DNA from 3 places in the Ensifer sp. SSB1 genome. Region 2 is predicted to be linked to each of the others. Evidence: predicted binding sites of a transcription regulator. Region 2 holds the regulator's gene; each other region holds the start of a gene.
The links. Region 2 encodes PhoB, which activates phosphate uptake and scavenging genes when phosphate is short. Its sites were predicted from a motif close to TGTCATNNANCTGTCAT; they were not measured.

Region 1 (9,926 bases), on a different contig from region 2:
ACGGCCGCACCTTCGATGATCAACCAGACACCGGAAGAGGAGTAGTCCTTGACGCGCCCGAAGCTCTCGACCTTGACCTGGCGCGCCAGGTGAACATTGGCCGCACCGAAGGCGAAGTCCTGGGTTTCCACCCGCTCGCCGGCTGCGCCGCGAATGGCGATCGGCGCGGTGATGTCGCCGTAGCCGGGCGTGCTGTTTCGCATCGCATAGAGCACGGCGATTGCAAGCCCACAAAGGAGCAGCGTGCGGAAAGCCGATATCATTGCTCCGTCGTCTCCGCAGCTTGGCTGACCGCCAATTCAACCACCGCAGCCTCGCCGTCGTCGAACCAGTTTGGGGCGCCGTAGAGGTTATCACGTGGCTTGTAGATCTGTTTGCCGATGGACAGCGAAAGCTTGTCCGGCTCCGGACGATCCGTCGGCCACTCCCACACCGCGATCAGCTTCTCCGGCATGTTCGGGTTGACCGCGCTGGCAATCCATTTGTCCCTGGCGAGATAATAGACCGGCTTCGGCGACACGACTTCCTGCCCGTCCCTGATCGTGATCAGGTTCATGAAGGCATTGCTGGTGGCGACCGATCGGTTGTCGAGGTCGAGATCCACCATCAGGAACCGCTTCGGCTCGAATGGCTTGTTGCCGGTCGGCGGCACGGAGGCCATGGTGGCGTCGTTGATCGTCACCAGCCACCGGCCGGTATCGACCGCCTCACCCTTGGCAGCACTTACGGTGGGCGCCGGATTGGCCGCATCATAGACTGCCGTCGCAAAGGAGACTGCAGCCGCCGCCATGCCGCCGATACCGGTGACCAGCATGATCAAAAGGCGCTGCCTGATTTTCGATCGTTGCACGACCGGCATTTGTCCTCCGTCCGCCCTCGGATGTTGCAACCGGAAGATAGGGAGGTTCGCGCGGAAAATCAAAACACGCGTATCGGGGCAAGCGCGTTTGTCGGACCGTCTCAGTTCATCAGTACCTAGATCCGTTGCATCTGGATCGGCACCACCTGACGGCGCGGGTCGGTGTTGGGCGGCCCTTTTTCGAAAGTCGCGCGAATGGGCAAAGGCTCACCGTTTGCTTGCGAGGCCACCATGTGCATCTGCAACCGCTCGCCGCGGCGAACGAACTGGATACTGAAAGGCTTCCCGCCGTAGATGCCGGAAACCGTCGGCATCCACCGCCCCTTGCCGACCGCAAGCTCCACGTCGGCGAACCCTTCAATCTTCACGACGGCCTGCCAGCCCGTGTTGCTCGTGACGGTCAGCAGGTCGCCGTGTCTGACAAAACCGATATAGCACTTGCCGCAGTCCCCGGCCGTCGACGTCAGTTGTCGCCATTGCCCGGCAAAGGCATGGCCATCCGCCTGCGCGGCCACTGCAAGCGCGAGGAACATTAGGCCGGCCATGCCGACCCTGCAGAGAAACTTCACGCCTCAACTCCCTGATCGTCGCTAACCGTCTTTGAGACCGCCATAGGGCACTGCTCGTACATGCACTGATTGCACGATACATCGACAGCAACCCAGATGGAATAGCCGAGATATGGATGCCTGCCTATCGCTTCCCAGGGCCGATTTCCCCCTGCATTGGCGCTTGCCTTCTTGCCACGACGGACGACAATCGAGTGGAGCGGAAAGGGTGAAACCAGATACCGTTTCATCCGCCGTCCTCCGCTTCATGAGGGAGGCCTTTGATGCGAAAGCTGCAATCGCAAGGGGTTCATCACATCACGCTCGTCGGCGCCGACCGACAGACGTCGATCGATTTCTGGGAGGGGCTTCTTGGCATGCCCTTCATCTTCGAGCAGCCGAATCTCGACCGGGCAAGCGAAAGCCACCTCTATTTTGACCCGGGCGATGGCCGGCTGATTACCATCTTCACCGACGAGAACCGCAAGCCCGACCCCGAGCGCACGCCGACGGATATCGGCTGCGTACACCACATCGCCTTTGCCGTTTCGCGCGCGACGTTTACCCAGGCGGTGGAGCGGCTCGACGAGCGAAACATCCGGCACAGTGGCGTCAAGGATCGCGGCTTCATGGATTCGATCTATTTCGAGGATCCGCTCGGGCTGCTAGTCGAACTTGCCTCCTATCGCTTCGAGCCGCCGCCCGGCCACAGCCACGCCGAGGTCCTGATGGAGGCACACAAAGTCAGGGTCGCTCGCGGCGACTACAACATCGCCGAGGTGCACCTGGCCGACGCCATCGAGGCGCTGGTCGAGCGTACCCGGCCGACGCTGTCGCCCGACCGGGAGCCGAAGGATCCTTATCGGTCGCGATAGGCCCTTGGTGGTCCACCGCCTGTCGTTCAACGCACGCGACCGGGCCGGCGAGCGAGCCGGAACCGCAGAATCGCGGGCAAAGGGAGGAGTGACATGTCTGCAATCAAGCTCAACGTGATCAAGCCCAGCGTCAACAACATGACGGCGCGCGTCTTCCTGAGGGCAGCCAAGCTCGATTTCAACGAGCAGGATGTCTACGGCCAGACGCGCACGGCCGAGTATCTGGCGAAAGCGCCTTCGCATCTCACGCCGATGATGGAGACTGCGGACCTGCCCAAAGGCGCACTGTGGGAGAGCTGCGCGATCATGCAGTACCTCTGCAACAAGCACGGGCTCGACCAGTTCTACCCGAAGGCCCCCGAGGCCCGCGCCATGATCGACAGCGCCATGTTCTATCTGATAGGCACCTTCTATCCCTACCTCGCCCGGGCCACCTATCCGGTTTTGAACTTCCCGCTCTATCCGGGCGAAGTTGGTTGCAGCGACGCGGACGCCGAGACGAAGGAGAAGGCGCGCCGCGCAGCAGTCGAGGCGCTTGCCGAGCCGCTTGACGTCTTTCGCACCTTCTATATCGGCGACAAACCCTTCATCGGCGGGGCCAAGCCCTCCATCGCCGACATCCGGCTGGCGGCAACGCTCGAATTCCTGGCAGCGATCGACTACCCATTGCCGGGTTGGGCGAGGACCTATGTCACGAATATGGAGGAGACACTTGGCGACGCCTACACCGGGCCGGCCGCCGATGTGCGCGGCTACATCAGTTACGTGAAGGGGCAAAACTAGACGGGCCTATGCGGGCTCCATCTGCGGCCATTTCCTCATTGAACCAGGAGCACGATGCCGGTTGCGCCGAGCGCCACCGTCCACAGGCGATCGAAGTTGATCCATGTCGAGCGGAGCACCGCAAGGCCAAGCCACTCGAAGACGGCGATCGCCACCACCGCGACGACGGCCAGCATTGCTGCGCCATGAACCGCGACGGCGGCGAACGCGACCGGAAGCGAGCCTGAGATTGCAAGATCGCCAGGGCGATCCGCCACGCAAAGGTTGAGGACCGCCGGCACCAGCATCAGGCCCGCCCCATGGCTCGTCGCCATCAGGAACGACCAGAGGCCGAGACCGGCCATGCCGACCCGCATGCCGACCCTCACCCGATGGCGGTGTCCGTAGAGCGCGCCATAGGCGGCGACACTGAGAATGAGCAGCGCCGCGACCAGCCTGAAATGGAGCGGCTCCAGCACTGCCCCGAACAGGACGACAACCGCCAGCGTCAGGCCGGCCGAGACGGTGTGCCCCACCGCGATCGGCGCAAGCGACAACCAGACGATCCGGCGGCTCTGGCGGTGAAGCCCGAGCGCAACCGCAAACAGCCAGCCCATCGCCGGATTGATGCCGTGAAAGGCGCCGAGGGCAACAATCGAAAGCCACGGCCAGATCGTCGTCATTCGCCCGGACGGCATCGCACGGCCGCCCCTCCCTTAGGGATAGCAATAGGAATCGGAAGAGCAGTCTCCGCCTTCGAGGCGAACCTGGTGCGGGCGATGGCCTTTCGGCCAGTCGACGAAAAATTTCTCGTCGAATCCTATGCCGCCGCCGTCGGCGACATCGAGTTTGACCATCCAGCCGTCGATGCCATCGGGATAGAACTGCGGATCGATGGCGCCGTAGAGCGAATTTGTGAAATAGACCCGCTTGCCGTCCCGGCTGACCTCGACCATTTGCGGCCCGCCGTTCAGGGCGCCATTCGTCGCCTTCGGGTGGCTCGCGCGCGAAACGATGCCGCCGATCCGCACCCGGCCCGTTTCCTTCGGGGCGAAGGGGTCGGAAACGTCGTACTGGATCATGTCGCCGGTGCCCCAGCAGGACACGTAGAGGAAGCGGTCGTCCATCGAGAGATCGATGTCTGTGACGAGCGGCGCAACGGCGCTGAAGCCTTTGAGGACGGGTGGCAGCAGATCCGGATCGGCAGGTTCCGCCGGGATCTCGATCACCTTCTTGACCGCCCAGCGTTCGCCTTCGCGATACCAGGTCCAGATCGATGCCGAGAGGTCCTTCAGGCTGATGACACAGCCGACGAAACCATAGGCCTTGGTCGGGTCGTGCGCCGGGCGCAGTTCGAAAACGAGCTGGTGTTCCTCGCCGAAATCGATCTCCTGCAGGTGCTTGCGCTTGTGCAGGTCCCAGAAATGCAGGCGGCGGCCATATTTCGAGCCGAGCAGCACCTCCGGAACCAGCCCGTTCTCGAAGGTATCCGGCGTACCCCATTCGCTGGTGATCATGGTGTCGTGGCCGAGATGCCACCAGAAATCATAGGCGAGCTTCTGCGGCCCCCTATCCATTTCCCATTGCCCGAGCACGTCGAAACTCTGATGGTCCAAGAGGAAGATGCCGCCTGGCGCCTTGCCGTCGCGATCGGCAAGCGCGTTGACATAAATGCCCTCGGGCCCGCAATGGGTAGTGTGCAGCCGCGAGTAATTTGCCTTCTCGGCGATCTCCGAGGGTTCGATCACGCGGACAATCTTCGGATTGTGCGGGTCCGGCTTGGTGTCGATGATGTGCAGCCGCGAGGACCTCAGCCCCGGCACGACCAGATAGCGGCGCTCGACATGCGGATGCGGTGCATTCGGGCAAAGGCAGGACGAGCACGCATTCCAGCCGAAGTGATGCAGTTCGTCGCCAACGTTCGGCATCTCGACCTGCCCGACGATCTGCGAATAGGTTGATGACGCCGGATCGACGTCGACAACCGCGATTGCATCCGGCCGCCTTCGTTCAGGATCGAACGCCGCAACATAGGCGACGGTTTCCTTTGGGGCCTTGGCCGCCATGCGCGGTGATGGATAAAAGGAAGGATCGGGTCGCCACGTCGCCATTTCCATTCTCCCCGGAGAATTCCCAATGCGCGGATCCTGATGCAGGCTCTGGTGATGCGGCAAAAACGCGTCGGAAATGCGGCCTAGCCGCCATATTTGCCCGATCGAGCGCTTGAAACCGGGTGTGGCGTTGTTGCTGTGGCAGCTGACGGCGCTATCCTATGTCTCGATCCGCAGCTTCATCCGGTCAGCGGCAAAACGGGTGCGCGAGTATTCGATCGGTTTGCCGTCGAGATCGGCGTTGAGCGATTGCGCCTCGAGCACGATTGCGCCAGGGGAGAGCTTCAGCATCGAAAGCTCCTCGGCATCGGCATGGCGGGCGACGATCTCCGTCGAGGCGCGTACATAATCATTCAGGCCGTGGGCTGCAAAGGCCTTGGTGACGGAGTGCAGCCGTTCGAATTCCTCGGCCATGCGCGGGAAGCGATGCGCAGGATAATAGCTCGAGGATACCGAGAGCGGTCGGCCATCGCCGCTGCTGACGGTCCTGAGTTCGATCACCGGATCACCGGGCCTGATGGCAAGCGCGCTCGCCACTTCGCCCGTTGCCAGCAACTCCGTGTGGCCGAGCAGCCGCGAGCCGATTTCCTTCACCTGCTGGCCGAGACCCTGTGAGAATCGCGTGCGCTTCGAGATCGGATAGCTCACCCTTTCCTTGCGCTCGATCATCGTGCCGCGCCCCTGGACCGCGCGCACCAGCCCCTCTTCGGCAAGCGCCGCCAGCGCGCTTCTGACCGTGTGCCGGTTGACGCCGAACTCACCGGCAAGCACCGTTTCCGGCGGCACCATGCCGGTCGCGTCATAGTCGCCATTGCTGATTGCCAGGCGGATCCGGTCGGCGATCTGCCGCCACAAAGCGACGCCGGTCTGGCGCTCCACCACTTTTCGCATTGCCGGGTCTTTTCGCATTGGCATGTCACAAGCCTGTCATTTGCGGACGTTATGGAAAAGTATAAGATGTACAGTTGTCTAGATCAATAGACATTTGAGGTGAAAATGATGGATGCGAAGCTGAAACAGGAAAGTCCGCCGGATCCGGCGCGCAAGAAGGCCATGGGGCTGCTCGCCCGCGCAACCCTCGACGAGCTCACCGCCGCCTGGGAAGCGCTGGCCGACAAGCCGGAGGTTCATCCGGTCCGCGGTCCGGAAACCGGTCTCGTCATGGTCCGTGGCCGCATCGGCGGTAGCGGCGATCCCTTCAATCTCGGCGAGGCGACAGTCTCGCGCGCCACCATCCGCCTTTCGACCGGCGAAATCGGCCACGGCCAGATGCTCGGCACGGATCGGCAGCGCGCACGGCTCGCAGCGATCTTCGACGCATTGTCCCAGCGTGACGGCGACAAGGTCGGCGTCGAGGCTCTGCTTGGCTGCGTTGCCGAACGGCTCGCGCAGGAAGAACGCCGCAAGGCGGAAGAGACTGCGGCAACCCGCGTCGACTTTTTCACCATGGTCCGGGGAGACGACTGATGGCCAGCCAATCGCAGATTTACGCCGGCGCCTTTGCCGATCCGGTCTTTGCTGCCCAATCCGTCTTTCGCGACCTGATGGACGGCTTCGCCCGTCCGGGCACGACCAAGCGCCTCGCTTCGACGAGCACACCGCCTGCTCCACTCGGTGCGGCCGCTGGCGCGGTTGCCCTCACGCTCTGCGACCATGATACGCCCGTCTGGCTGACGCCGGCGCTCGGCAAGTCGGCGGTTCCGCAGTGGATCGCCTTCCATACGGGTGCTGCGGTCACCACCAGCAAAACCGAAGCCCGCTTCGCCTTCATCGAAAAGGCCGCTGCCTTCCCGGGCTTCGACCAGTTCTCGCTCGGCACGCAGGAATATCCGGATCGTTCGACGACGCTCGTCATCGAAGTCGAGGCGCTGACCGGCGGCCAGGCATTCGTCGCCAAGGGTCCCGGCATCAAGGACCAGACGGAACTTGCCGTGAAGGGCCTGCCGGACGTCTTTCTCGAATTCTGGACCGCCAATCGCGCGATCTTTCCGCGCGGCGTCGATCTCGTGCTGACCGCCGGCGACAAGCTTGTCTGCCTACCACGCACAACCCGTCTTTCGCTCAAGGAGGCGTGACCCATGTATGTAGCCGTCAAGGGCGGGGAAGCCGCCATTGCCAATGCGCACCGCCTTCTCGCCGACCGCCGTCGCGGTGACCGCAATCTTCCCTCGATCACCATCGATCAGGTGGTCGAACAGCTGGGCCTTGCCGTCGACCGGGTGATGGCGGAAGCCTCGCTCTATGATCGCGCGCTCGCAGCCCTTGCCGTTCGCCAGGCCCGCGGCGACATGATCGAAGCGATTTTCATCCTGCGCGCCTATCGCACGACGCTGCCGCGCTTCGGCTATTCCGAGCCGGTCGACACCGCCAACATGAAGGTCGAGCGCCGCGTTTCGGCGACCTACAAGGATCTGCCCGGCGGCCAATTGCTCGGCCCTACCTTCGACTACACCCACCGCCTGCTCGATCCCTCCCTGATCTCCGAAGAAACCGTCAAGGAGCCGGCGGTCAAGGAGCCCGGCGAACCCGTTATGCGCGTTTCCGACATTCTCGACGGCGAAGGCCTGATCGAGGGTGACGGCCAGATGCCCGAGGGCCATGTCATGGGCGACCTCACCCGCGAGCCGATGGAGTTCCCGATGGCCCGGGACCTCCGCCTGCAGGCGCTCGCCCGCGGCGACGAAGGCTTCCTGCTGGCGCTCGCCTACTCCACCCAGCGTGGCTACGGCCGCACTCATCCCTTCGTCGGCGAAGTCCGCATCGGCGAAGTGGAGGTCGAACTCGACCTGCCCGAACTCGGCTTTGCCGTCTCACTCGGTTCGATCCGCGTCACCGAATGCCAGATGGTCAACCAGTTCAAGGGCTCTGCCAAGCAGCCGCCGCAGTTCACCCGCGGCTACGGCCTCGTCTTCGGCCAGAGCGAACGCAAGGCGATGTCGATGTCGCTGGTCGACCGGGCGCTCAGGACCGACGAGTTCAACGAGGACATCGTCGCACCCGCCCAGGATCAGGAATTCGTCATTTCGCATGCCGACAACGTCCAGGCGACCGGCTTCGTCGAGCATCTGAAGCTGCCGCACTATGTCGACTTCCAGGCCGAACTCGACCTCGTCCGCCGTATGCGGCGCGCCTACGAGTCGGCCAATGCCGGCGACACGGCGAAGGAACAGCGGGAGGCGGCCGAATGATCGGGCATACCGCCAGCCCCAGCGGTTCAATCGCCGCCACCATCTCCGCCGCCGCAATCGCCACCGTCAGCGGCGGGGGCGAACCCGGCATCTCCGGATCCGTCGTTCTTGCGCGCTCTGCTATCCAGTTCGCGCCGTGGCCGACGGGCTATGCCGAACAGGCCGGCAACCGCAGAGCACAGCACAAAGATCCCAACCACCCAGACGAAAATCTCGCTCAAATCCCGGCCCCATCCGCGGTCGACACACTCAAGGGTAATCGGCGATGAACGACCTTGCTACCTATAATTTCGCCTACCTGGACGAACAGACGAAGCGCATGATCCGCCGGGCAATCCTGAAGGCGATCGCTATTCCCGGCTATCAGGTGCCTTTTGCCTCGCGCGAAATGCCGATGCCCTATGGCTGGGGCACGGGCGGCGTCCAGGTGACGGCCTCGATCCTCGGGCCGCAGGACGTCTTGAAGGTCATCGACCAGGGCGCAGACGACACCACCAACGCGGTCTCGATCCGCGCCTTCTTCCAGAAGGTCGCCGATGTCGCCGTCACCACCCGGACGAAGGAGGCGACGATCATCCAGACGCGCCACCGCATTCCGGAGGAAAAGCTCTCCGAGGGACAGACGCTCGTCTACCAGGTGCCGATCCCGGAACCACTGCGCTTCCTCGAGCCGCGCGAGACCGAAACGCGCAAGATGCATGCGCTCGAGGAATACGGGCTGATGCATGTGAAGCTCTACGAGGACATCGCCCGCAACGGCCACATCGCAACGACTTATGCTTATCCGGTCAAGGTCGAGGGCCGCTACGTGATGGACCCGTCGCCGACGCCGAAGTTCGACAATCCGAAGATGCACATGTCGGAAGCGCTGCAGCTCTTCGGCGCCGGCCGCGAAAAGCGGATCTACGCCGTGCCGCCCTATACCGAAGTGGTCAGCCTCGACTTCGACGACCATCCCTTCGAGATCCAGAGCTTCGATAAGCCCTGCGCCCTCTGCGGCGCCGAGGACGTCTATCTCGACGAGGTGATCCTCGACGACAAGGGCGGGCGCATGTTCGTCTGCTCCGACACCGATCATTGCGAAGACCGCCGCGCCTGCGGCCATGCAGGTCACATGCTCGCCCGAAAGGAGGCCGCAGAATGAGTACGCTCCCGCTTCTGAAAGTGAACGACGTCTCGAAGTTCTACGGAAGCCGCATCGGCTGCCGCAACGTCTCCTTCGAGCTCTATGCCGGCGAAGTGCTCGCCATCGTCGGTGAATCCGGCTCGGGCAAGACGACGCTTTTGTCGTGCCTCTCGACCCGCCTGATGCCGACCTCCGGCATCGTCGAATACCACATGCGCGACGGCCAGTACCGCGATCTCGCCCGCATGGGCGAGGCCGAGCGCCGGTTCCTGATGCGCACCGACTGGGGCTTCGTGCACCAGAACCCGGCCGATGGCCTGCGCATGACGGTTTCGGCCGGCGCCAATGTCGGCGAACGGCTGATGGCCGTCGGCGATCGCCATTATGGCAATATCCGCGCCACCGCCAGCGACTGGCTGGAGCGGGTGGAGATCGGCGTCGACCGCATCGACGACCA
Region 2 (10,937 bases):
GTGCTTGCCGCGGTAGCCGATCAGGCCGTCCGGGCCAGTGCCCTTGAGGTCGATCGACAGCGCAATGCCGCCACCGCTGACATTCGGGCGCTCACTCGCCACGAGAACGTCGCTCTCGTGCAGCGCCACCAGCGCTTGCTCCGACAGCAGCGATTGGCCCACGCGGAAGCGGATCTGAGACAGGCGCGAGCCACGGCGAACGACGATCGGGAAGGTGCGCGGGCTGATTTCGAGATAGAGCGGGCCGCTGTAGCCGGCTGGGATCTTGTCGAATTCCTGGGCGCGATCGGTGATGACGCGGGTGAAGATGTCGAGACGGCCGGTCGAGCTCTTCGGATTGGCCGAAGCCGACATGTCCGAAGGCAGCGCCAGGCTTTCCATCAACGGCACGATGTAGACGCAACCGGTCTCCAGCACTGCGCCATCGGTGAGATCAACCACGTGCAGCTTCAGGCGGTCGAGCTTGTCCGCGACCAAGTGTGACGGGCCCGGCATGAAGCTCGCGCGGACGCGGAAGGCCTTGGCGCCAAGACGCAGGTCGAGGCTCGCCGGCTGGATCTGATCGGCGTCCAACGGCCTCTCGCTCTTCAGGCGCCCCGTTTCGAACAGCGCGGCAATCGCGCGGTCGGCCAAAATCCCAGTGTCGCGGCCCATTGCAGTCCTCTTTTCAGTTGCGAGACAAAACCAAACTCCGGGAATTGACGCAAGCGCACCCTAGCAGTATTGAAGCTTTATCCCGTGGTGATTTGGCCGGTCGGCTTGCAGCCACGTTAAACAAGTAGCTAAAAAGGCCGGGTGTCAAAACCGGCCCGTTTACGCGGCCGGTTTTTTTGTTTTTGAAGGTGATCGTCCCATGAGCAAGAACTGGCGCCCGGCAACCCAACTCGTCCACGGCGGAACCACCCGCTCCCAGCATGGCGAAACGTCCGAGGCAATCTTCCTCACCCAGGGCTTTGTCTACGAGACGTCGGAAGCTGCGGAAGCCCGTTTCAAGGGCGAGACCGAAGGCTTTATCTACGCCCGCTACGGCAGCCCCACCAACGACATGTTCGAAAAGCGCATGTGCATGCTGGAAGGCGCTGAAGACGCGCGCGCCACGGCATCGGGCATGGCCGCCGTCACCGCCGCCATCCTCTGCCAGCTGAGGGCCGGCGATCACATCGTCGCTGCCCGCGCCCTCTTCGGTTCCTGCCGCTGGGTGGTCGAGACGCTGGCACCGAAATACGGCATCGAATGCACGCTGGTCGACGGTCGTGATCTCAAGAACTGGGAAAAGGCGATCCAGAAGAACACCAAGGTCTTCTTCCTAGAAAGCCCGACGAACCCGACCCTCGAAGTCATCGACATCGCCGGCGTCGCGAAGCTCGCCAACCAGATCGGCGCCAAGGTCGTCGTCGACAACGTCTTTGCAACGCCGCTGTTCCAGAAGCCGCTGGAACTCGGCGCCCATATCGTCGTCTATTCCGCGACCAAGCACATCGACGGCCAGGGCCGGTGCCTGGGCGGCGTCGTGCTTTCCGACAAGGAATGGATCAACGAGAACCTGCACGACTACTTCCGTCACACCGGCCCGGCTATGTCGCCGTTCAATGCCTGGACCCTGCTGAAGGGCATCGAGACCCTACCGCTGCGCGTGCGCCAGCAGACGGAAACGGCCCGCCGGATCGCGGACTTCCTGGCGGAACAGCCGCAGGTCGCCAAGGTCATCTATCCCGGCCGCAAGGATCACCCGCAGACCGACATCATCGCCAAGCAGATGACCGGCGGCTCCACGCTCGTCGCGTTTGAACTGAAGGGCGGCAAGGATGCAGCCTTCGCGCTGCAGAACGCGCTCGAGATCGTGCGCATCTCCAACAATCTCGGCGACAGCAAGAGCCTGATCACTCATCCGGCGACGACGACGCACAAGAACCTGACGGACGAGGCCCGCGAAGAACTCGGCATTTCGGCCGGCACGGTGCGCTTCTCGGCCGGCATCGAGGACAGCGAGGACGTGGTGGAGGATTTCGCCCGCGCGCTCAGGGCTGTCAAAGCCTGAGGCAACGAAAGATACGGCCGCCGCGACAGGACGGCGGCCGTCGATCCCCCGCGGCGCTCATGCTGCTGCAGCGCTGCCATCCCAGGTGGCGTCACCTGCGGGATCGAGAGGGCCCAAACAGCCGATCGGGATTCTCGCAAGCCATTGCCCAGGAATGGGTATGCACAATCTTGCCGTTATTCTTGACGAAACCATCTTGCTGTAGAATACCCTGAAAGACCTGAAGCAAGGTGTTGCCCATGTATCGCGCTTTGACCCGCGACATAGAAGTTACGGTGGAGCCGTACTATCTCGAAGAGCAGTCGGATCCCGATGACGGCCGCTATGTCTGGGGCTATCGCATCGTCATCTCGAACCATTCGGACGCAGCCGTCCGGTTGATGACCCGCTACTGGCATATCACCGATGAGAATGGACAGGTCGACGAGGTCAGCGGCCCCGGCGTGATCGGCGAACAGCCGCTGCTCAATCCCGGCGACACCTATGAATATTCGTCGGGCTGCCCGCTGGATACGCCGTCGGGCGTGATGTTCGGCCACTACAGCATGGAAGCGGAAGGCGGAGAGACCTTCAACGTGGCCATTCCCGCCTTCTCGCTCGATTCACCCGGGCTCGTGCGCACCCTGAACTAATTCCAGGATTAAGTGTGAGGCGCTTGTCCGTCCGGAATTGCGCCCCTCAAATAGCGACCCCGGCCAAATGACCGGAGGCGCCCGCTACTGCGGACGCACTTCGCTTGCTTCGAAACGGTAGGTGGTGGAGCAGAACTCGCAAGTCACCTTCACAACACCATCCTCGAGGGTGCTTTCGAGATCGTCCGCTTCCAGATTGGCGAGCACGGAACGAAGCTTCTCGCGCGAGCAGCTGCAACGGTCAAAGACCGCCTGCGGCTCATAGACGCGAACGCCGCGTTCGTGGAACAGCCGGTAGAGCAGCCGTTCGGTTCCGACCATCGGGTCCGTCAGCTCGTCGGCATCGATCGTTTCGACCATCACCTTGGCTTCCGCCCAGAGATCGTCATCCTCGAAGACGTTTTCGCCATCATCGCCGTCGCCGCCGGACAGGTCGGGCTGGCGCATGCGCTCAGGCGCTTCCGGCAGGAACTGGGCGACCATGCCGCCGGCACGCCAACGGTGGCGCGGCTTGCCGTTTTCGTCACGGTCGAGCAGTTCAGCAACACCGAGCCGGACCTTCGTCGGAATCTGCTCCGACTGGCGGAAATAAACGCCGGCGATTTCTTCCAGCGTGGCGCCGTCCAGCGCGACGATGCCCTGGTAGCGCTGAGTGTGAGCGCCCTGGTCTATGGTAAAGGCGAGCACGCCCTTTCCGAGCAGCTCATGCGAGCGGGTGCGACCATCCTTCTCGGCAACGGCCAGCGCGTCGGCATCATAGCGGGCATAGGCACGCACACGGTCGGGCGTCGAGAAATCCGCAACCACCAGATCGACTGGACCGTCGCCTTTTGTCTGGACGATCAGCTTGCCTTCAAACTTCAGCGACGTGCCGAGCAGAACCGTGAGAACGACGGTCTCGGCAACAAGCCGCGCGACCGGCAGCGGATAATTGTGGCGCTCCAAAATAGCGTCGAGCATCGGGCCGAGCTGTACGGCACGGCCACGCACATCGAGGCCTTCCACCTGGAAAGGCACGACGTGATCGTCACCGGCGAAGTCGAACTCACCAAGCCCTGGCGTCATGTCAGTCATGTCTTGCTCCTTGCATCAGCCAACTGCGTTGCGCCAGGGACATTCCTATCCCTCGGCGCAACGTGCCCGCTGTCTCAATTGATCCCGCGATGAACGGATTGTCCACCGGGCATGTGCCGTTCGCCATTGCGCCGCACACCACCCATGGCAGTCAGCGCTTCACTGTTGCCAGGAGCGCCCCGCTTGCCGCCTAGATCGTGTCGAGCAGCCGCAATGTCAATAGCCGCCCACGCGCCTAGCAAAGCGCTGCCCCATCGGCCGGCCGCGCAGCGCTCATCCCTGCGAGCCGCTTAGACGAGGCCCATGCACCAGGCGATGATCGACTTCTGCGCATGCAGACGGTTTTCGGCCTCATCGAAGACCACAGACTGCGGGCCATCGATCACCTCGTCGGTTACCTCTTCGCCGCGGTGCGCCGGAAGGCAGTGCATGAACAGCGCATCGGAGGCCGCACGCTTCATCAGCTCCTCGTTGACCTGATAGGGCTGGAAGACGTTGTGACCGCGGGCGCGGTGTTCCTGGTTCATCGACACCCAGGTGTCGGTAACGACGCAGTTGGCATTGGCGACAGCCTGCTCGGCATCATGACACAGCAGGATCTCGCCGCCGTTGTTACGAGCCCAGTTCAGGATCTTGTCCTGCGGCTCGGAACCGAGCGGCACAGCCATGTTCATGCGATAGCCGAAACGGGCGGAGCCTTCGATCAGCGAGTGCAGCACATTGTTGCCGTCACCGGTCCAGGCGATCGTCTTGCCCTTCACCGATCCGCGATGCTCTTCGAAGGTCATGATATCGGCCATGATCTGGCAAGGATGCGTATCGTCGGTCAGGCCGTTGATAACAGGCACTGTCGCATGCTCGGCGAGCTCCAGAAGACGACGATGGTCGGTGGTGCGGATCATGATCGCGTCGACATAGCGCGACAGGACCTTGGCGGTGTCGCCGATCGTCTCGGCGCGGCCGAGCTGCATTTCGGTGCCCGAAAGAAACAGGGTCTCGCCGCCCAGCTGGCGCATGCCAACGTCAAAGGAGACGCGTGTACGGGTCGACGGCTTTTCGAAGATCATCGCCAGCATCTTGCCGGCGAGCGGCTTCTCGGCGGTTCCTGCCTTGGTCGCCGCCTTTCGGACGCGGGCATCGTCAATGATCGTCCGGAGATCGGCGGCCGTCATGGCCGAAAGATCGAGAAAATGTCTGGTGCCTGCCATCGTACTCGGTTCCTGTCTGAAAAATCGATCCCTGGTGCGCCACGCATTCCGCGTGAACGCACGAAGATCATTCTAACACCCTGTGTCGGCGTCGGTCCTATCCGTTAAGCGGCAGCGTTGCCGCCGGCCTTGCGCACTGCCTCGGCAGCGCGCTCGATGCGTGCGAGACCCTCGCGCGCTTCCTCCGCCGTCACCGTCAGCGGCGGCAGCAGGCGCAATACGTTGTCGCCGGCCGGTACGGCCAGGAGCTTCTCGGCGCGGATTTCCTTCAGGAGATCGGCCGAGGGACCCTTCACCTTGATGCCCAGCATCAGGCCATCGCCGCGGATGTCCTCAATGACATCCGGGAAGCGGTCCTTCAGCGAGGCAAGGCCCTGGCGGAACACGAGCGCGACATCCCGCACATGGCCGAGGAAACCGTCCGCGAGGATGACGTCGAGCACGGCGTTGCCGACGGCCATGGCCAACGGGTTGCCGCCATAGGTGGAGCCATGCGTGCCAGCCACCATGCCGGCAGCCGCTTCTTCCGTCGCAAGGCAAGCGCCGAGCGGGAAACCGCCGCCGATGCCCTTGGCCACGGCCATGATATCCGGGCGGATACCCGACCATTCATGGGCGAACAGCTTGCCGGTACGGCCGACGCCGGTCTGAACCTCGTCAAGGATCAGGAGCAGGCCGAACTCGTCGCAGAGCGCGCGCAATTCCTGCATGAACTCCTTGGTCGCCGGACGGATGCCGCCCTCGCCCTGGATCGGTTCGATCAGGATCGCAGCGGTCTCCTCGGTGATCGCATTCTTGACGGCTGCGATGTCACCAAACGGAACCTGGTAGAACCCCGGCGCCTTCGGCCCGAAACCTTCGATGTATTTCTGTTGGCCGCCGGCGGCGATCGTCGCGATCGTGCGGCCGTGGAAGGCACCCTCGAAGGTGATGACGTGAAACTTCTCGGGCTGCCCCTTGGCGAAGTGATAGCGCCGCGCCGTCTTGATCGCGCATTCCAGCGCTTCCGCACCGGAATTGGTGAAGAAGACCCGATCGGCAAAGGTGACGGCCGCCAGGCGACGCCCAAGGCTTTCCTGGCCAGGAACCTCGTACAGGTTGGAAAGGTGCCAGACCTTCTCGGCCTGCGCCTTCAGTGCCTCGACGAGGTGCGGATGCGCATGACCAAGCGAGTTCACGGCAACGCCGGCAGCGAAGTCGAGGTAGCGCGAGCCATCTTCGGCAATCAGCCAGACGCCCTCTCCTCGCTCGAAACGCAACGGCGCGCGCATGTAGGTGTCATAAAGCGGCGTGGTTGCAGTCATGCGAGGCTCTCCTTACTCCAGTCGACATCGATCCCGCGGCTTCGTGCGGCCCGATAAAAACCAAAAATGCCGCCTTGCGGCGGCGCAGGCACTATTCCCATTTCGCACTGCAATGTCAACAAAACCAAGCCTTGCAGCGCGATGACAAGGCCCGTTTCCCTGCGGCGAAAAAATCAGTCGGAAGGGCTTGCAAAAATGCAACGCTGATCGAGCAAGTTGGGGAAAACTACGAATTCGATTCGGCTCGATTCCCCGGACTCTTGCCACGGAGTCCGACGGTCAGTACGTTAACATTCAATTACTAGACGCATGCGGCGGACCTAGTCACCAAAAGAGTTATCGCGTTTGCAACCTCGGGGTTCAGCCGGGGTGCGGTGAGGGATTCTGCCATCCCCAACGCTGAGAACGGAGAGTGCAGAGATGAACTGGACTGACGAGCGGGTGGAGAAACTGAAGAAGCTTTGGTCCGAGGGCCTGAGCGCTAGCCAGATCGCGGCACAGCTCGGCGGTGTCAGCCGTAACGCTGTCATCGGCAAGGTTCATCGCCTGAGCCTCCCGGGACGCGCCAAGGCTGGCGGCAGCACCACCGCTGCGGCCCGTCCGAAGCGGCCGACCTCGGCCCCGCGCGCACCGAACTACGCCGCGCGCGTTGCGACCCGCACCGTTGCCCGTCCGTCCGGCGCCACGGTTCTCAAGGAAGAGATCGAAGTCGATCTCGTGGCCGAGCAGGATTTCAGCATCAGCACCGACGTGGTCGTGCCGATGTCGCGCCGCCTCGAGCTGACCCAGCTCACCGAGCGCACCTGCAAGTGGCCGATCGGCGACCCGCTGAAGGAAGAGTTTCACTTCTGCGGCAATGACTCGCCGGAGTCGTCGCCCTATTGCAGCTTCCATGCACGGCTTGCTTACCAGCCCTCGGCCGAGCGTCGACGGATGCGCTAAGGCGCCGCGCGGGAACAAAAGGAAAAGGGGCCGATCGGCCCCTTTTTTATTGGCTTCAATTTGCCATTCTCAGCTTTCGAGCGAGTATCCGGCGCCGCGGACCGTGCGAATGACGTCGGGCATGGTCGAGAAGTTCAACGCCTTGCGCAGGCGGCCGACATGGACGTCGACGGTACGCTCATCGACATAGATGTCATGGCCCCAGACGCCGTCCAGGAGCTGCGAGCGCGAGAAGACGCGGCCCGGAGAGGACATCAGGAACTCCAGCAGGCGGAACTCCGTCGGCCCCAGGCGAACTTCGCGGCTACGGCGATGAACGCGATGGGTTTCCCGGTCGAGCTCGATATCGCCGCAGCGCAGCAACGTCGAGAGCACTTCAGGCTTCGCCCGGCGCAGCATCGCCTTGACGCGAGCCATCAGCTCCGGCGTCGAGAACGGCTTGACCACATAGTCGTCTGCCCCGGTCGCCAGACCACGAACGCGCTCGCTCTCTTCGCCGCGCGCCGTCAGCATGATGATCGGCAGTCGCTCCGTTTCCGGGCGTTGGCGCAGCCGACGGCACAGCTCGATGCCGGAGACGCCAGGCAGCATCCAGTCGAGGATGAGGAGATCGGGCAGACGTTCCTGAAGCCGGATCTCTGCCTCGTCACCCCTGAGGATCGTATCGACGTCGAAGCCTTCCGCTTCCAGATTGTAACGCAGCAGGACGCTCAGCGCCTCTTCGTCCTCGACCACGGCGATTTTTGGCAACATCAGGTAACCACTCCTTACCGTGAGCGCCGTGCGGGTCCAGTGGACCGACCGGCGCTCAGACACTCTAAATCTGGAGCACAACCGCCGTTTTCAAAGGCGGTGCGAAAGCCGCGTGCTTCAGATACAGGAATTCGGGGCCGCGACCGAAGCCGCGACCGGATGATATTCATGGGGCATGCATTGCGAACGCGCGTTCGGCGCTAGAAGGGATGGGGAAGTGTATATGTAACTCCCCTCGCATCCCGCTCTAACCTAGTCGTTGACCGAGCCCAACGTCGACGTGTTGTCATCCTTCGGACGCTCGCCTTCCGGCTGGGCACCCGTAGCCATGTAGTAGATCGTCTCGGCGATGTTGGTCGCGTGGTCACCGATACGCTCGATGTTCTTGGCGCAGAACAGAAGATGTGTGCAGGGCGTGATGTTGCGCGGATCTTCCATCATGTAGGTCAGCAATTCGCGGAACAGCGAGGTGTAGATCGCATCGATCTCCTCGTCGCGCTCACGGATGCTGTTGGCCTTTTCCGGCGAGCGCGAGGCATACACGTCGAGCACTTCCTTGAGCTGCACCAGCGCGAGCTCGGCGAGGTGCTCGAGACCGCGGGCGAGCTTGCGCGGGATGCCGGAACCGGCAACCGCGATCACGCGCTTGGCGGTGTTCTTGCCGAGGTCGCCGACACGCTCCAGATCGGAGGCGATGCGGATCGACCCCATGATCTCGCGAAGGTCGGCGGCGACCGGCTGGCGCTTGGCGATCGTGACGATCGCCTTCTCGCCGATCTGGCGCTCGGCATCGTCGAGGACGGTGTCGTCCGAGATCACCTTCTGCGCGAGAGCCAGGTCGGAATTGACCAGGGCGCGAACGGATTCGGCGACCATCTGCTCTGCGAGACCGCCCATCTCCGAGATGCGGCGCGTCAGGTACTTCAGTTCTTCGTCATAGGCGGACATGATATGCATGGACATGATCGTCGATCCTTACAGGCGCTTTCCAGTTACTGTTGCAGCCTTATGCGGCCTCAGCCGAAGCGGCCCATGATGTAATCCTGGGTGCGCTGGTCATCCGGATTGGTGAACATCTTGTCGGTGTCGTTCTCCTCGACGAGATTGCCGAGGTGGAACATGGCGGTGCGCTGCGAAACGCGGGCGGCCTGCTGCATCGAGTGGGTCACGATGACGATCGTGAAGTTCGTGCGCAGTTCGTGAATGAGTTCTTCGACCTTGGCGGTCGCGATCGGGTCAAGCGCCGAGCAGGGCTCGTCCATCAGGATGACTTCGGGGCTGACGGCGACGGCACGGGCGATGCAGAGGCGCTGCTGCTGACCACCGGAAAGCCCGGTGCCGGGCTCCTGCAGGCGGTCCTTGACCTCGTTCCACAGACCGGCCTTCTGCAGGCTAGTCTCGACGATCTCGTCGAAATCCGCCTTGGTGCGGGCAAGTCCATGGATACGCGGACCGTAGGCCACGTTGTCGTAGATCGACTTCGGGAACGGGTTCGGCTTCTGGAAGACCATGCCGACGCGAGCGCGCAGTTCAACGACGTCGATGGTCGGATCGTAGATGTCGTCCTCATCGAGCGTGATCCTGCCGGTGACGCGGCAGTTCTCGATGGTGTCGTTCATGCGGTTCAGCGTGCGCAGGAAGGTCGACTTGCCGCAACCGGACGGGCCGATCAGCGCCGTCACCGTGTTTTCCCGGATGTTGAGGTTGACGTCGAAAAGCGCGCGCTTCTCGCCGTAATAGACCGACACATCCTTGCCGATCATCTTGTAGGGCACAGTGTTCATTTTCTGATCCAAGGCCTTCTCGACGGCTGCTTCTGACATGATGTTCATAGTAATTACCTCACTACCAACGGCGCTCAAAGCGACGTCGCAACAGAATGGCGCCAAGGTTCATGACGACGAGGAAGATGAGAAGGATGATGATCGCGCCAGAGGTGCGCTCGACGAAGGCGCGTTCCGCCTCGTTGGCCCACATGTAGATCTGCACCGGCAGCGCGGTCGACGGTTCCATCGGCGAACCGGGGAAATCGACCACGAAGGCGACCATGCCGATCAGGAGCAGCGGCGCGGTTTCGCCAAGCGCATGGGCGAGACCGATGATGGTGCCGGTCAGAATGCCCGGCATTGCCAGCGGCAGCACGTGGTGGAAGATGGTCTGCATCTTCGAGGCACCGAGGCCGAGTGCCGCCGAGCGGATCGACGGGGGAACCGCCTTCAAGGCCGCGCGGGTGGCGATGATGATCGTCGGCAGGGTCATCAGCGTCAGCACGAAACCGCCGACGACAGCTGCCGAGCGCGGCATGCCGGCAAAGTTGATGAAGACGGCGAGGCCCAGCAGACCGTAGACGATCGACGGAACTGCCGCGAGGTTGTTGATGTTAACCTCGATCAGGTCGGTAAGCCGGTTCTTCGGCGCGAACTCTTCGAGATAGATCGAGGCGGCGACGCCGATCGGCAGCGACAGCACGAGCACGATCAGCATCATGTAGAACGAGCCGAGGGCAGCAACGCCGACGCCTGCCGCTTCAGGACGGCTGGAGGCGCCGAAGGTGAAGATGCCGGTGTTGAAGCTCTTCTTCAGGATGCCGGCGCTTGCAAGCTCGTTCATCCAGGTGACCTGCTGGTCCTTGACCTTGCGCTTGCTCTCGTCGACCTTGAGGTCGATCTGACCCTTGTTGGCGGAGTCGATATTGGCTTCAGCCAGGAGCGTGACCGGAACGGTCTTGCCGATGATGGATGGATCAGCCACGACCATATCGCGCAGCAGCGTACGGGAGCTCGCAGAGACCATGTCGGTCGCCTGCTTGACGAGCGGACGCTTGGTCGCGTCGATGCCGAGCTGCTTGACGAGCGCGTCGCGCACCAGCAGCGGATAGTTGGCAGTCATCAGAACCTTGCTGTCGGTCGTGCGTTCGCCGTTGGGGTCGATGACCTTTTCCGTGAACTCGATCGGCAGCGTGATCGTCGTCTGCTGGAACGCGGTG
Region 3 (10,937 bases), on a different contig from region 2:
GCGGAATGCGCGCAACAGGATGAGGCCGACCGGGCGCGGCTGCGCAAGGTCGAGGCTACACGCGTAGAGATGGAGACCTTCTGATCATGACGCTCGCCATCACACCGACCGTTGACGACGTTCGCACCAATGCAGTCTTCGAGGAACTGATGTGGGGGATCGCCCGCCCCGGTATCGAACGGCGCCTTCCGGCCGCTGGTTTCAATGCCGTTGCCGAAAGCCTGATCGACCGCGAATGCAGTTTCCACGCCGAAACCGACAGAGTACTTTCGGACCTGATCACTCTGACGGGTTCAAAACCTGCTGCGATCGACAAAGCCGACTACGTCTTCGCGCCCATTGATGCGGAGACAGGCGTGGCAGCGCTTGCCGCGCTGAAGATCGGTTCGTTGTCCTACCCGGACGAAGCCGCGACGCTTTTTGCGACCGCCCGTTTTGGTTCCGGTCAGGCCTTGCGCCTGTCCGGCCCCGGCGTTCGTGACACCCTGACGATCGAGGTTGACGGTATTCATCCGTCTTTCTGGTCCATGCGCGCGAAGTCGCTCCGTTATCCACTCGGCTGGGATCTCTTTCTTCTGGATGGTGACCGGCTGATCGGCATTCCCCGCTCAACCAAAATCGAGGTGCTGTGATGGCCTATGTGGCAACAAGGGGCGGTGAGCGCGCCATAGAGCAATCCGAACGGCTCTACCGGGAAGACCTCGGCACGATCACCAAGGCGCGGGTCGATGCCGTGCGCGATGGTCTGCCATACCTGGTCGACCGCGTCATGGGTGAAGCTTCCTTCTACGAGCCGGACCTGGCGGCCTTGGCCTTGGCGCAGTCCGGTGGAGATCTTTACGAGGCGGTGCTGCTTTTGCGTGCCTATCGCACCACGCAGCCACGGCTTGCCGTGGCCGAGCCGGTCGAGCAGCCGGATCTGTTCACGGTGCGGCGCATTTCTGCGGCCTTCAAGGATATTCCGGGGGGACAGATCCTCGGTCCGACGCTCGACTACTCGCATCGCCTCCTGGAGGTCGGCGTTCTGGGCGGTGAGGACTATGCAGCACCGGCGGTCGAGGATGCCATGAAACCTGCGCCGGCCACGCAGCCGTCGCTGGCCGCCTGGCAGAAGATGCAGGGGCTGATACCGGATCATCCGGCAGAGCCGGTACAGCCGGAGGAAATTCCCGACGTTACCCGCGAACCGCTGCTGTTCCCGGCAAGTCGCGCTCACAAGCTTCAGTCGCTTGCCCGCGCCGATACCGGCGGCACGCTCGCACTCGGTTACGCCACCATGCGCGGCTATGGTTCGGTGCACCCGACCGTCAACGAGCTGCGGCTTGCCGAAGCACCGGTGCGCATGCGGCATCCGCGCGGCACAGTCTTTTCCGCTGGCCGCATCAGGGTCAGTCAGACGGAGGTGATCTCGAAGGCTGCCACTGGCCTCGAGCTCGGCTTCTCGGCGACCTTCGGTTGGAACGAGGTGAAGGTGATCGCTGCTGCGACCCTCGACCTTGCTTCCAACCAGCCCAATCCACATCCGGCCTCCAACGAGGAGTTCGTGCTCTATCACACGGAACCGGTGGAAAGCTCCGGGTTCTGCATTCACTTCAAGCTGCCGCACTACGTCACCTTCCAGTCGAGCCTCGACGCGCTGCGCCGGGTTACGGCCGACCGCGCGCAAGCGACGGCGAAGGTCAAATCGAAGACGGAAAACGAGGCAAGAGAAGATGAGGTCGTGTCGTGAAGTCCAACGCTAAACTGAAGGAACTGACAAAGCCTTGGGCGGCTTTCAACTACGGCTTCCTCGACGAATCTGCCAAGCGGGAAATCCGTCGACGCCTTCTGAAGGCGATCGCGGTTCCCGGCTACCAGGTCCCCTATGCCAGCCGCGACGTGCCGATCGCCCGTGGCTGGGGAACGGGTGGCTTGCAGGTGACGCTGACGCTCCTGAAGCCGGATTCGGCGGTGAAGGTCATCGATCAGGGGGCCGACGATTCCGTCAATGCGAGCAGCATCCGCAAGTTCCTCGGCAAGGTGGGGGGCGCCACCGAGACGAGCGATACCGAGAAGGCGACGCTCATCCAGTCCCGGCATCGCATTCCCGAGGAGAAGATGCGCGAGGATCAGATCCTCGTCCTGCAAGTCCCCAATCCGGAGCCGCTGCGGCCTGTCCAGCCGGACATGTCGATCGCGCGCGAAATGCATGGGGACGCCGACTATGGCCAGCTCTGGCTGGTGCTCTACGAGCAGCTCGTCAAATCCGGGCGCATCATGCAGGGGTCGAGCTATCCGAGCATGGTCAACGGCCGCTATGTGATGACGCCGTCACCCATTCCGCGCTGGGACGTGCCGAAGCTTGATCAGGCCGACCATTTGACGATCCTGTCGGCCGGTCGCGAGAAACGCATCTTCGCCGTGCCGCCTTACACCAGCGTCGAGCCGCTCGTCTTCGACGATGTTCCCTATCGGGTCGAGGATCATCAGGACAAGACCTGCCACCGCAGCGAGGTCACCGGCTTCTTCATGAACGAGCTTCCGCAGGAAGACGGCACGTCCCGCTATGAACTGTCCGACAGCTATTTCGGCATCAAGAACATACGCAAGTCTGAAGGTGAGCCGGTGAACATCGGCGCAACCTGGTACAACAATGGAAGGATGGACTGATGCCCTCCACATTCTTTGATGGCCAGTCGGCCATTCAATATCAGCCGCCACGGCTGATGACGGCAGATCCGATTCTGAGCATGCGCGGCATCAGCCGCAGCTTCGGCGATGTCAGAGCGTTGGTCGACGTCGATGTCGCGGTCTATCCGGGTGAGGTGCTTGGCATCGTCGGTGAATCCGGTTCAGGGAAATCGACGTTGCTGCGCATGATGAACCTTGAAGATACGCCCGACCAAGGCACCTATCATCTGGCGTTGCCAGGTCGTGATGACGGCAACCTCTTTTGCCTCGATCGTTTCCAGCGGCGGATACTGCGGGCGCTCCATATCGGTATCGTCTATCAAAACCCGCATCTCGGACTGCTGATGAGCAACAGCAGCAGCGGCAATGTCGCCGAGCGGCTGCTGATTGCCGGGGAGCGCAACTTTGCAGCCCTTCGGGCCCGCGCCAGGGAAGCGCTGGAAGCATCCGAGTTCCCGCTGGCGCGCATGGATGCGCGTCCCGTCGAGCTTTCCGGCGGGATGCAGCAGCGCGTTCAGCTTGCAAAGGCGATCGCGCTCGAACCGGCACTGTTGCTTCTCGATGAACCGACTACGGGCCTCGATGTCAGCATCCAGGCACTCGTTCTCGATACACTCAAGAAGCTGCAGCGCGACCGGGCCATCACCATGGTTCTCGTCTCGCACGACCTGGGTGTCATACGGACAATGGCGGACCGCGTTATGGTGATGCGCCGGGGCGAGGTTGTGGAACAGGGGCTTGCTGACCAGATTTTTCAGGATCCGCAGCACGCCTACACACAGCAACTCGTCCACGCGAAGCTTTGAGTGGGGGATTAGAAGATGAATATCCATACGTCCGCCACGCCGACGCCGGCTCCTGTACTTCGCGTCGAGGGCCTGTCGAAGCACTTCCAGATGCATCATCTGAAGCGCACCCTTTTTGCCTTCGAACAGATCGCCTTCGAGCTCGGCGAAGGCGAGTTCATTCTGCTGAAGGGCGAAAACGGGGCTGGCAAGTCTACACTGCTTCGCACGCTCTATCGGTCCTACCTGCCGCGCGCGGGGCACGCCTACTATCACACGAAGGAAGGCGTCATTGACCTTGCGTCGGCCGCAGACGTCGACGTGGCGCTTCTTCGCCGTCGGGAAATCGGCTTCGTCACGCAGTTTCTCAATGCCCGACCGCGCGTTGCGGCGGAGGAGCTGGTGGCTGAACCGTTGCGGCTTGCCGGGACGTCGCATGCAGAAGCACTGGCGGAAGCCCGCCGCTGGCTCGCCGCATTCGGGGTGAAGCCGCAGCTCTGGCCAGCCTATCCCTCGACATTTTCGGGCGGCGAACAGCAGAAGGTGAACCTTGCGAGGGCGCTGATCCTGCCGCAACGGCTTTTGCTGCTGGATGAGCCGACCGCTTCCCTCGACCGCACGGCCCGACGCGCGCTCGTCGAGCGGCTGACTGAACTCAAGGCCGCGGGCGTGGCGATGATCGGGGTCTTCCATCATCCGGAAGATGTCGCCGGTCTGATCGATCGGGAAATACATTTGGAAACGATCAGGATTGCAGATGAGGCAGACGATGTGGCTGAGTGACTTCGAGATCGTTCTCAGGGACCGTGTCATCGAACGGGGTTCGTTGAGGATCGAAGATGGGGTGATTGCCGAAATCCACGAAAGGCCGGTGGCCAATGCGGATATCGACGGGGAAGGGCGGCTTTTGCTGCCCGGGTTTATCGATATTCATGGTGACATGATCGAGAAGGAGGTTGAGCCGCGCGCCAACGTCCGCATGCCGCTCGAACTCGGTATCTATGACCTCGACAAGAAGCTCGCGGCCAACGGCATTACCACGGCTTACGCGGCGCTGGCCTTCACTCCAGCGACTTACGGCCACGTCCGTTCGCTGGAGAACACCATTGCCATCATCGAGGCGCTGGCTTCGATGCGCAGCGAGCTGCTCGTCGACCATCGGGTTCATGCCCGCTTCGAAGTCACATTTCCATCGGCGGTCGCCGTTGCCGAAAAGCTGATGGATAGCGGCTCTCTCGGACTGATCTCGTTGATGGACCATACACCCGGGCAGGGCCAATACCGCGACCTTGAAATCCACACCCGCAACATGGCCAAGACCAAGAAGATCGACTACGCCACGGCCGTCGAAATGGTCAAACAGCGCATTGCCGAACGGGAGACGCACGGCGATGCCATGCATGTCGTCAGCGGTCTGGCCGAACTGGCACGTGCGCGGGGCGTCGTCGTTGCCTCTCACGATGACGACACCTTGGAAAAGGTGGCGCTTTTGCACGGTCTCGGTGCGGCGATCAGTGAATTCCCGATCACGCTGGAAGTCGCGGCCGAAGCGCGGCGGCGCGGCCTCGCGACGGCGATGGGAGCTCCGAATGCCTTGCGCGGACTTTCCTACTCCGGCAACCTCTCGGCCCGCGAGGCCTTCGCGGCCGGTGTGCTGGACATTCTCGCCAGCGACTACCACCCGTCGGCGATCTTGCCCGCGGTTCTGGCGCTTGGCGAGATGGGCGAGGGGGGATTGCCTGCGTCCGTAGCGCTTGCCAGTGCCAACCCTGCCGCCGCGCTCGGAATGACGGATCGTGGCCACATTTGCGAGGGGCTGAGGGCAGACTTGGTCATTGCGGAACGCGGCAGGATGCCGAGGCTTCGTGCGACCATCTGCGGTGGCCGGAAGGTGTGGTCGGACGGCGCGGTGACGGTGGGAGCCAAAGCGGCCGCGTGATCGGCCACAGGATCATCTGCAAGTTTCAGGGAAGCCGGGCAAGTATGCCCGGCTTTTTGTTTCGGGATGAAATTCTAATAATACCGAAATTCATTTGAATGTATCGGATGATTGTTGAGTTGTATAAAATCATTTTCCAAAAAAATAGACGCTATAATACATTTGTCATGTGCTTTCTGTATTGAAGACAATCAGAAGAAAGGCGCGATATTTCGCGCTTTCGCACTGGACGAAGTGATTACTTCATTTTTGGGTGAAGAAGATGCTGGAACTGTACTCGCTGAAGAAGTCTTTCGGGCAGCTGAATGCAGTCGACGACGTGACCGTGACGATCGAACCCGGTCAGATGGTCGGGGTGATCGGGCGAAGCGGAGCAGGAAAATCAACGCTGCTTCGACTGATCAACAGGCTGGTGGAACCCACGAACGGCAAGATCCTGTTTGGGGGTCGCGATATCACGAAGCTTAAAGGGCGTGACCTCCGTCTTTGGCGAGCGTCGTGCGCGATGATCTTCCAGCAGTTCAATCTGGTAGAGCGCATGGACGTGCTGACCAACGTGCTGATTGGTCGAGTGGCCCATCAGGGCGTCGTATCGACGATCATCAAGCGGTTTACAGAGGAAGAGAAGGCGATGGCCGTGCAGGCGCTTGATCGCCTCGACCTCTTGTCGCAGGCTTTCCAGAAGGCCGGCACTCTGTCAGGCGGCCAGCAGCAGCGCGTGGCGATCGCGAAGGCGCTCGTGCAGCGGCCGGAGATCATGCTGGCCGACGAGCCGATCGCGTCCCTCGATCCGGCCAACGCCACCCGCGTCATGGAAGCGTTACGGAAGGTCAATCGGGAGGACGGGATCACCGTTCTCGTCAACCTGCACACACTCGACACGGCCCGCGCCTACTGCGACCGCATTATTGCGATGAAGGCCGGCCGCGTCGTGTTCGAGGGACGGCCGCACGATCTGACGCGCGAACGCCTCAACGCCGTTTACGGTTTCGACGATGCCGATTCCGCGATCGATGAAGCCGTGACATCGACCGCCATTCCTTCCCTTGCCGATCAGCATGAGAAGCAGATGGCGGTGGCCTGATTTCCCCTCGGCTTCGGCAATGGCGCCGAGCCGTGATCCATCCCCGGAGAACTATGATGAAGAACGTCCTCATGACGATGGCCGCAACGGCCGTGTTTGCGCTTTCGGGTTCCGCGCATGCGCAGGAATGGAAACAGCAATACAAGACCATCCGCTACGGCATCACGTCAGCGGAAAATGAAAAGGATCGTGTCGCCCGTTACAAGGGCTTTACGGCCTATCTTGAAAAGCAGCTCGGCGTGAAGGTCGAGATCTTTACGGCCGGCAGTTATGATGGCGTGGTCCAGGCGCTCGCCGCCGACCAGATCGAATTCGCAAACCTGGGTTCGTCGGCCTATGCAGCAGCCTACACCGAAACCAAGGGCGGCGTCGAACCGATCCTGGCTCAGGTCGATAAGGAAGGCGCCAGCGGGTATTACTCCGTCATCAGCGTGCGCTGTGATTCTGGCTATAAGTCGCTCGCTGACCTGAAGGGAAAGGTTCTGGCCTTTGCCGATCCGGACTCGACCTCCGGCTACGCAGTTCCCTATTTCAACCTCGTAAAGGAGGGCATCGATCCGACCACCTATTTTTCGGCCGTGCCTTTCTCCGGCGCGCATGAAACCGGTGTAATGGGCGTCTTCAACAAGCAGTTTGACGCGACCGCGACCTACATCAATACCGAGAAGAGCGGCATTCCGCAGCGCATGGTGACCAAGGGAATGATCCCGGCCGGCGAGATCTGCAACATCTGGAAGTCCCCGGAGATCACCAACGGTCCGGTAACGGCACGCAAGAACCTGCCGGCCGACCTGATCGAGGCCGTCAAGACCGCTCTGCGTGAGCTGCCTAAGAACGACCCGGCCGTCTACAAGGAGATCACCTCCGGCGACGAGACCGCCGACGGCTACATCGAAGTCAGCCACGATCGCTATCAGTGGATCGTCGAAATGCGCGACTGGCTGCGCAAGCAGCGCCGCCAGGGCTGATCACTGCCGATGATACGAGGCGGCACCGGAAGGCTCCGGTGCTGCCTTTCTTGATAGAGCATTATTGGTCAAGCGCATGAGCGATCTCTCCCCTTCAATCCGAAATTTCGAGACCGAATATCGCGAGGTGCGGAGAAGCGCGCGGCGGGTTCAACTTGCCTCGACGCTGGTGTTCACTGCCCTTGTGGTGGTTTCGGCTTACCTGGGCGGGTTCTTCGCCTTCACCGACGTCACCTTGCCCTCGGGCGAGCGGGTGGCGATGTTGAAGCTCTGGGCCGGCTTGCCGCGGCTGGGGGAATACCTGGAAAAAACCATCCCGACCTTGCGGTTCTCGACGCTTGGTGCGGATCTTGCAGAATGGTTCTGGCGCTGGAAAACCTGGCTCGCGTTGCTCTGGGAGACGATCCTGATCGCCTATGCTGCCACCGTTCTGGGCGTCTGCGGCGGCTTCGTTCTGAGTTTTCTTGCCGCTCGTAACCTGAGCCCGGCCGGATGGCTGTCGATCGCCGTCCGCCGCTATCTCGAGATCATCCGGACCGTGCCTGAACTGGTCTGGGCGTTGATCTTCGTCTTTTGCTTCGGGGTTGGCCCGCTTGCAGGGGTGCTTGCCATCGGCCTGCATGCATGCGGTTCGCTGGGCAAGCTCTATTGCGAGGTCAACGAGAATATAGACATGCGCCCGCTCGATGGCATCAAGGCCTCCGGCGGAAGCTGGTTGCAGCAAATGCGATACGGCGCCGTGCCGCAGGTCATTCCGAACGTCATCAGCTACACGCTCCTGCGCTTCGAGATCAATGTCCGCTCATCGTCGATCATCGGGTATGTCGGCGCTGGCGGTCTTGGTCAGGAGATCCGCACGGCCATGTCGCTGCAGGAATACACGGACCTTTCGGCGCTGTTCGTCATCATCCTGGTCAGTGTGACCGTTATCGATTTCCTGAGCGAACGCCTGCGTCACCGCATCATCGGCATCACGGAGCATTGGGCATGAGCGACGCGGACCTTCCTCTCGAAACGAACATGGTCAAGGACGCCAAAGCTCGGTTGCGTGGCGCATTCGAACGGCCGCTCATCCGCCGCCTTGCGCCCTGGATCATCGTTGTCTCGCTGTTGATCCCGTTCGCCTTTAGCGCGGTTGCTTTCGATGCGACGCCAGCCCGGTTTGCAGAAGGGCTATCGCGGCTCGGCGGCATTATTGCCTTCATGTTCCCCCCACACGTCTGGACGACCTGGGTGGAGTGGAACGAGGTGCTGGAGGGGCTTGGCCAGACGATCGTGATGGCATTCCTTGGCACCTTGCTTGGCGCTGCCGTTTCGCTGCCGCTCGCGCTGCTCGGCGCAAAGAACATCATGCCGTTCGGTTGGCTGCGGCTGTTTTCCCGCCGGGGATTCGATGCACTGCGTGCGGTCGAGCAGATCATCCTGGCGCTGGTGTTCATTCGTGCCTTCGGGCTCGGTCCGCTGGCCGGTATCCTCGCGATCGCGGTCTCTGAGATCGGCACGTTTGCCAAGCTGTTTGCCGAAGCAATCGAGAATACGTCACGAAAGCCGGTCGATGGTGTGAAGGCCAGCGGTGGCAGCACCATGCAGGCGATCCGCTACGGGATCGTGCCGCAAGCCCTGCCGGTCATCCTCTCGATCATTCTCTACAATTTCGAATCCAACGTTCGCTCGGGCACCATTCTCGGCGTCGTCGGTGCGGGCGGCATCGGTTTCCTTCTCGCTGACCGCATGCATGCCTTTCGCTGGCCAGAGGCCTGGTCGATCATTTTCCTGATCGTGGCCATGGTCTATCTGATCGACCTCGCCTCCGCGTCACTGCGGCGTCGGCTGGGCGCTGCGGGGCGGTGAAGGAACGCGTTGTCCGCATGGCAACGCTTGCCGCCGGCGAAATACGACGCTCGCATTGACGTCTCCTGAACCAAAGCCGTTGGAACGATCAGGCATTCGTTAAGACCGGCAGGTTGCGTCCCGATTTCCGGCGCGGTGACTCCTGGTCGCCCCAACGGGATCTCCGCCGGTCTGCGGGGACGCCGACCACCGGTCCCAGAATCGTCAACGCGTGGAGAGGGGCGGGGGAGGTGGCGGCGTCGTCGAGCCTGTGCCGAGCGAACGCTGAACCATGACGCTGTCGGCCCAGCGTCCGTAGCGGTAGGCGATCCCGGGCAGCAGGCCGACGCGCACGAAATTGAATCGCTCATGCAGGGTGAGCGAGGCGACATTGTCGGCGTCGATATAGCCGATCATCTGGCGAAAGCCTGCCGCGGCACAGGCGTCGATGAGGCCGCGCAGGAGCAGGCGGCCGACGCCTTGGCCGTGATGCTCGTGATGAACATAGATCGAGTGCTTGACGGTGTAGCGGTAGGCTGGTCGCTTGCGAAACAGAACGACGTAGGCGTAGCCGACCACTGCGTCGTCCTTGGTTGCGACAAGATGCGGGAAGCGGCGGCTCTTCAAGTTCTTCCGCCGCTCGCGCAGGTCGTCGGGTTGCGGCGTGTCGCCTTCATCTACACCTTCCTCGATGCCGCGACGGATGTGCCGGCGATAGATGGCCAGCATGGCATCGACGTCGCTTTCCCGCGACGGGCGAATGACGATTGTTTCATCCTGCGGCATAAGGGATCCGAAGCTCCTCGATCCTATTCGGCGACCACATAGGTATGAAGTCGTATGCGGCCCGATGAGTCGGTTTGACGGTAGAGGCCCTGAATCTCGACGTCAAAGCCGGGAAACGCGTTGAAACAGGCTTCGAACATCTTGAGGTAGTCGATCATCGGCTGCGCGCGCTCGGTCAGCCGCTCTCCCGGCACGATGGTCGCGATCCCAGGCGGATAGACGACGAAAGGCGTCGTTGCGATCCGCCCGGCGATGGCGTCGATCGGCAGAAAGTCCACATCGTTGCGCACAAGGCAGCGTGCGGCGTCGTGGGGCGAAAGAGCGATATCCGGCAGGTGTGCCTCAGAAAACTGCTTGGCCTGCAGCGCGCTGACATTGGCGTCGCGGAAGAAGCGATGCATGTCGCCGCACAGGTCCCGCAGGCGCACGCCGGCGTAACGACCGGGTCGGCGTCGATAGAACTCCGGGATTGCCTCTTCGAGAAGCGCATTGTCGTCGTGTAGCTTCTTGAAAGCGACAAGGCCGCTGATCAACGTGCCGGCCTTGCTTGCCTCGACGCCGGGCGTGAGCAGGAAAAGCAGGGAATTCAGGTCGTTCTTTTCCGCGACGATCCGGTTCTCGCGCAGGTATTGCGCGACGATCGGCGCCGGAATGCCGTGCTCAGCATATTTGCCGGTTGCCCTGTCAAACCCGGGAGTGAGCAGCGTAAGCTTGTTGGGGTCGGTCATCGCGAAGCCCGGCGCCATGTCGGAAAAGCCGTGCCACGCAGCCCCTGGGGTGAGGTGCCAGAAGGCCGGATTGGTGGCGAGCTGATCGGTGGCGACGCTCTCCCACGGCACGTCGTGTACCGCTCCAGGGCTTGCCACATCCGGCAT

Region 1: a site for PhoB is predicted at 6,070-6,086, ahead of phnF (phosphonate metabolism transcriptional regulator PhnF). Genes of this name have one in related genera too.
Region 3: a site for PhoB is predicted at 5,547-5,563, ahead of phnC (phosphonate ABC transporter ATP-binding protein). Genes of this name have one in related genera too.

The regions. Positions count from the first base shown of each region.
Region 1 covers NZ_JAEPRP010000023.1:73-9,998, forward strand. Annotated here, with positions in the region: partial or broken gene I8N66_RS08205 (hypothetical protein) at 1-263, opposite strand, end outside; gene I8N66_RS08210 (hypothetical protein) at 260-850, opposite strand; gene I8N66_RS08215 (hypothetical protein) at 976-1,392, opposite strand; gene I8N66_RS08220 (VOC family protein) at 1,692-2,282, shown strand; gene I8N66_RS08225 (glutathione S-transferase family protein) at 2,376-3,065, shown strand; gene I8N66_RS08230 (hypothetical protein) at 3,101-3,727, opposite strand; gene I8N66_RS08235 (selenium-binding family protein) at 3,761-5,155, opposite strand; gene phnF (phosphonate metabolism transcriptional regulator PhnF) at 5,315-6,046, opposite strand; gene phnG (phosphonate C-P lyase system protein PhnG) at 6,155-6,622, shown strand; gene phnH (phosphonate C-P lyase system protein PhnH) at 6,622-7,230, shown strand; gene I8N66_RS08255 (carbon-phosphorus lyase complex subunit PhnI) at 7,234-8,343, shown strand; gene I8N66_RS08260 (hypothetical protein) at 8,340-8,612, shown strand; gene I8N66_RS08265 (alpha-D-ribose 1-methylphosphonate 5-phosphate C-P-lyase PhnJ) at 8,609-9,487, shown strand; gene phnK (phosphonate C-P lyase system protein PhnK) at 9,484-9,926, shown strand, end outside.
Region 2 covers NZ_JAEPRP010000005.1:19,713-30,649, reverse strand. Annotated here, with positions in the region: gene I8N66_RS02045 (2'-deoxycytidine 5'-triphosphate deaminase) at 1-654, opposite strand, end outside; SAM riboswitch at 729-807, shown strand; gene I8N66_RS02040 (O-succinylhomoserine sulfhydrylase) at 854-2,038, shown strand; gene apaG (Co2+/Mg2+ efflux protein ApaG) at 2,278-2,670, shown strand; gene I8N66_RS02030 (Hsp33 family molecular chaperone) at 2,755-3,744, opposite strand; gene argF (ornithine carbamoyltransferase) at 4,035-4,952, opposite strand; gene I8N66_RS02020 (aspartate aminotransferase family protein) at 5,057-6,256, opposite strand; gene I8N66_RS02015 (GcrA family cell cycle regulator) at 6,677-7,198, shown strand; gene phoB (phosphate regulon transcriptional regulator PhoB) at 7,268-7,951, opposite strand; gene phoU (phosphate signaling complex protein PhoU) at 8,204-8,917, opposite strand; gene pstB (phosphate ABC transporter ATP-binding protein PstB) at 8,968-9,783, opposite strand; gene pstA (phosphate ABC transporter permease PstA) at 9,797-10,937, opposite strand, start outside.
Region 3 covers NZ_JAEPRP010000019.1:11,131-22,067, forward strand. Annotated here, with positions in the region: gene I8N66_RS07065 (phosphonate C-P lyase system protein PhnG) at 1-84, shown strand, start outside; gene phnH (phosphonate C-P lyase system protein PhnH) at 87-632, shown strand; gene I8N66_RS07075 (carbon-phosphorus lyase complex subunit PhnI) at 632-1,729, shown strand; gene I8N66_RS07080 (alpha-D-ribose 1-methylphosphonate 5-phosphate C-P-lyase PhnJ) at 1,726-2,649, shown strand; gene I8N66_RS07085 (ATP-binding cassette domain-containing protein) at 2,649-3,476, shown strand; gene I8N66_RS07090 (ATP-binding cassette domain-containing protein) at 3,492-4,238, shown strand; gene I8N66_RS07095 (alpha-D-ribose 1-methylphosphonate 5-triphosphate diphosphatase) at 4,225-5,394, shown strand; gene phnC (phosphonate ABC transporter ATP-binding protein) at 5,657-6,478, shown strand; gene phnD (phosphonate ABC transporter substrate-binding protein) at 6,535-7,446, shown strand; gene phnE (phosphonate ABC transporter, permease protein PhnE) at 7,523-8,437, shown strand; gene phnE (phosphonate ABC transporter, permease protein PhnE) at 8,434-9,297, shown strand; gene I8N66_RS07120 (GNAT family N-acetyltransferase) at 9,502-10,062, opposite strand; gene I8N66_RS07125 (Orn/Lys/Arg decarboxylase N-terminal domain-containing protein) at 10,086-10,937, opposite strand, start outside.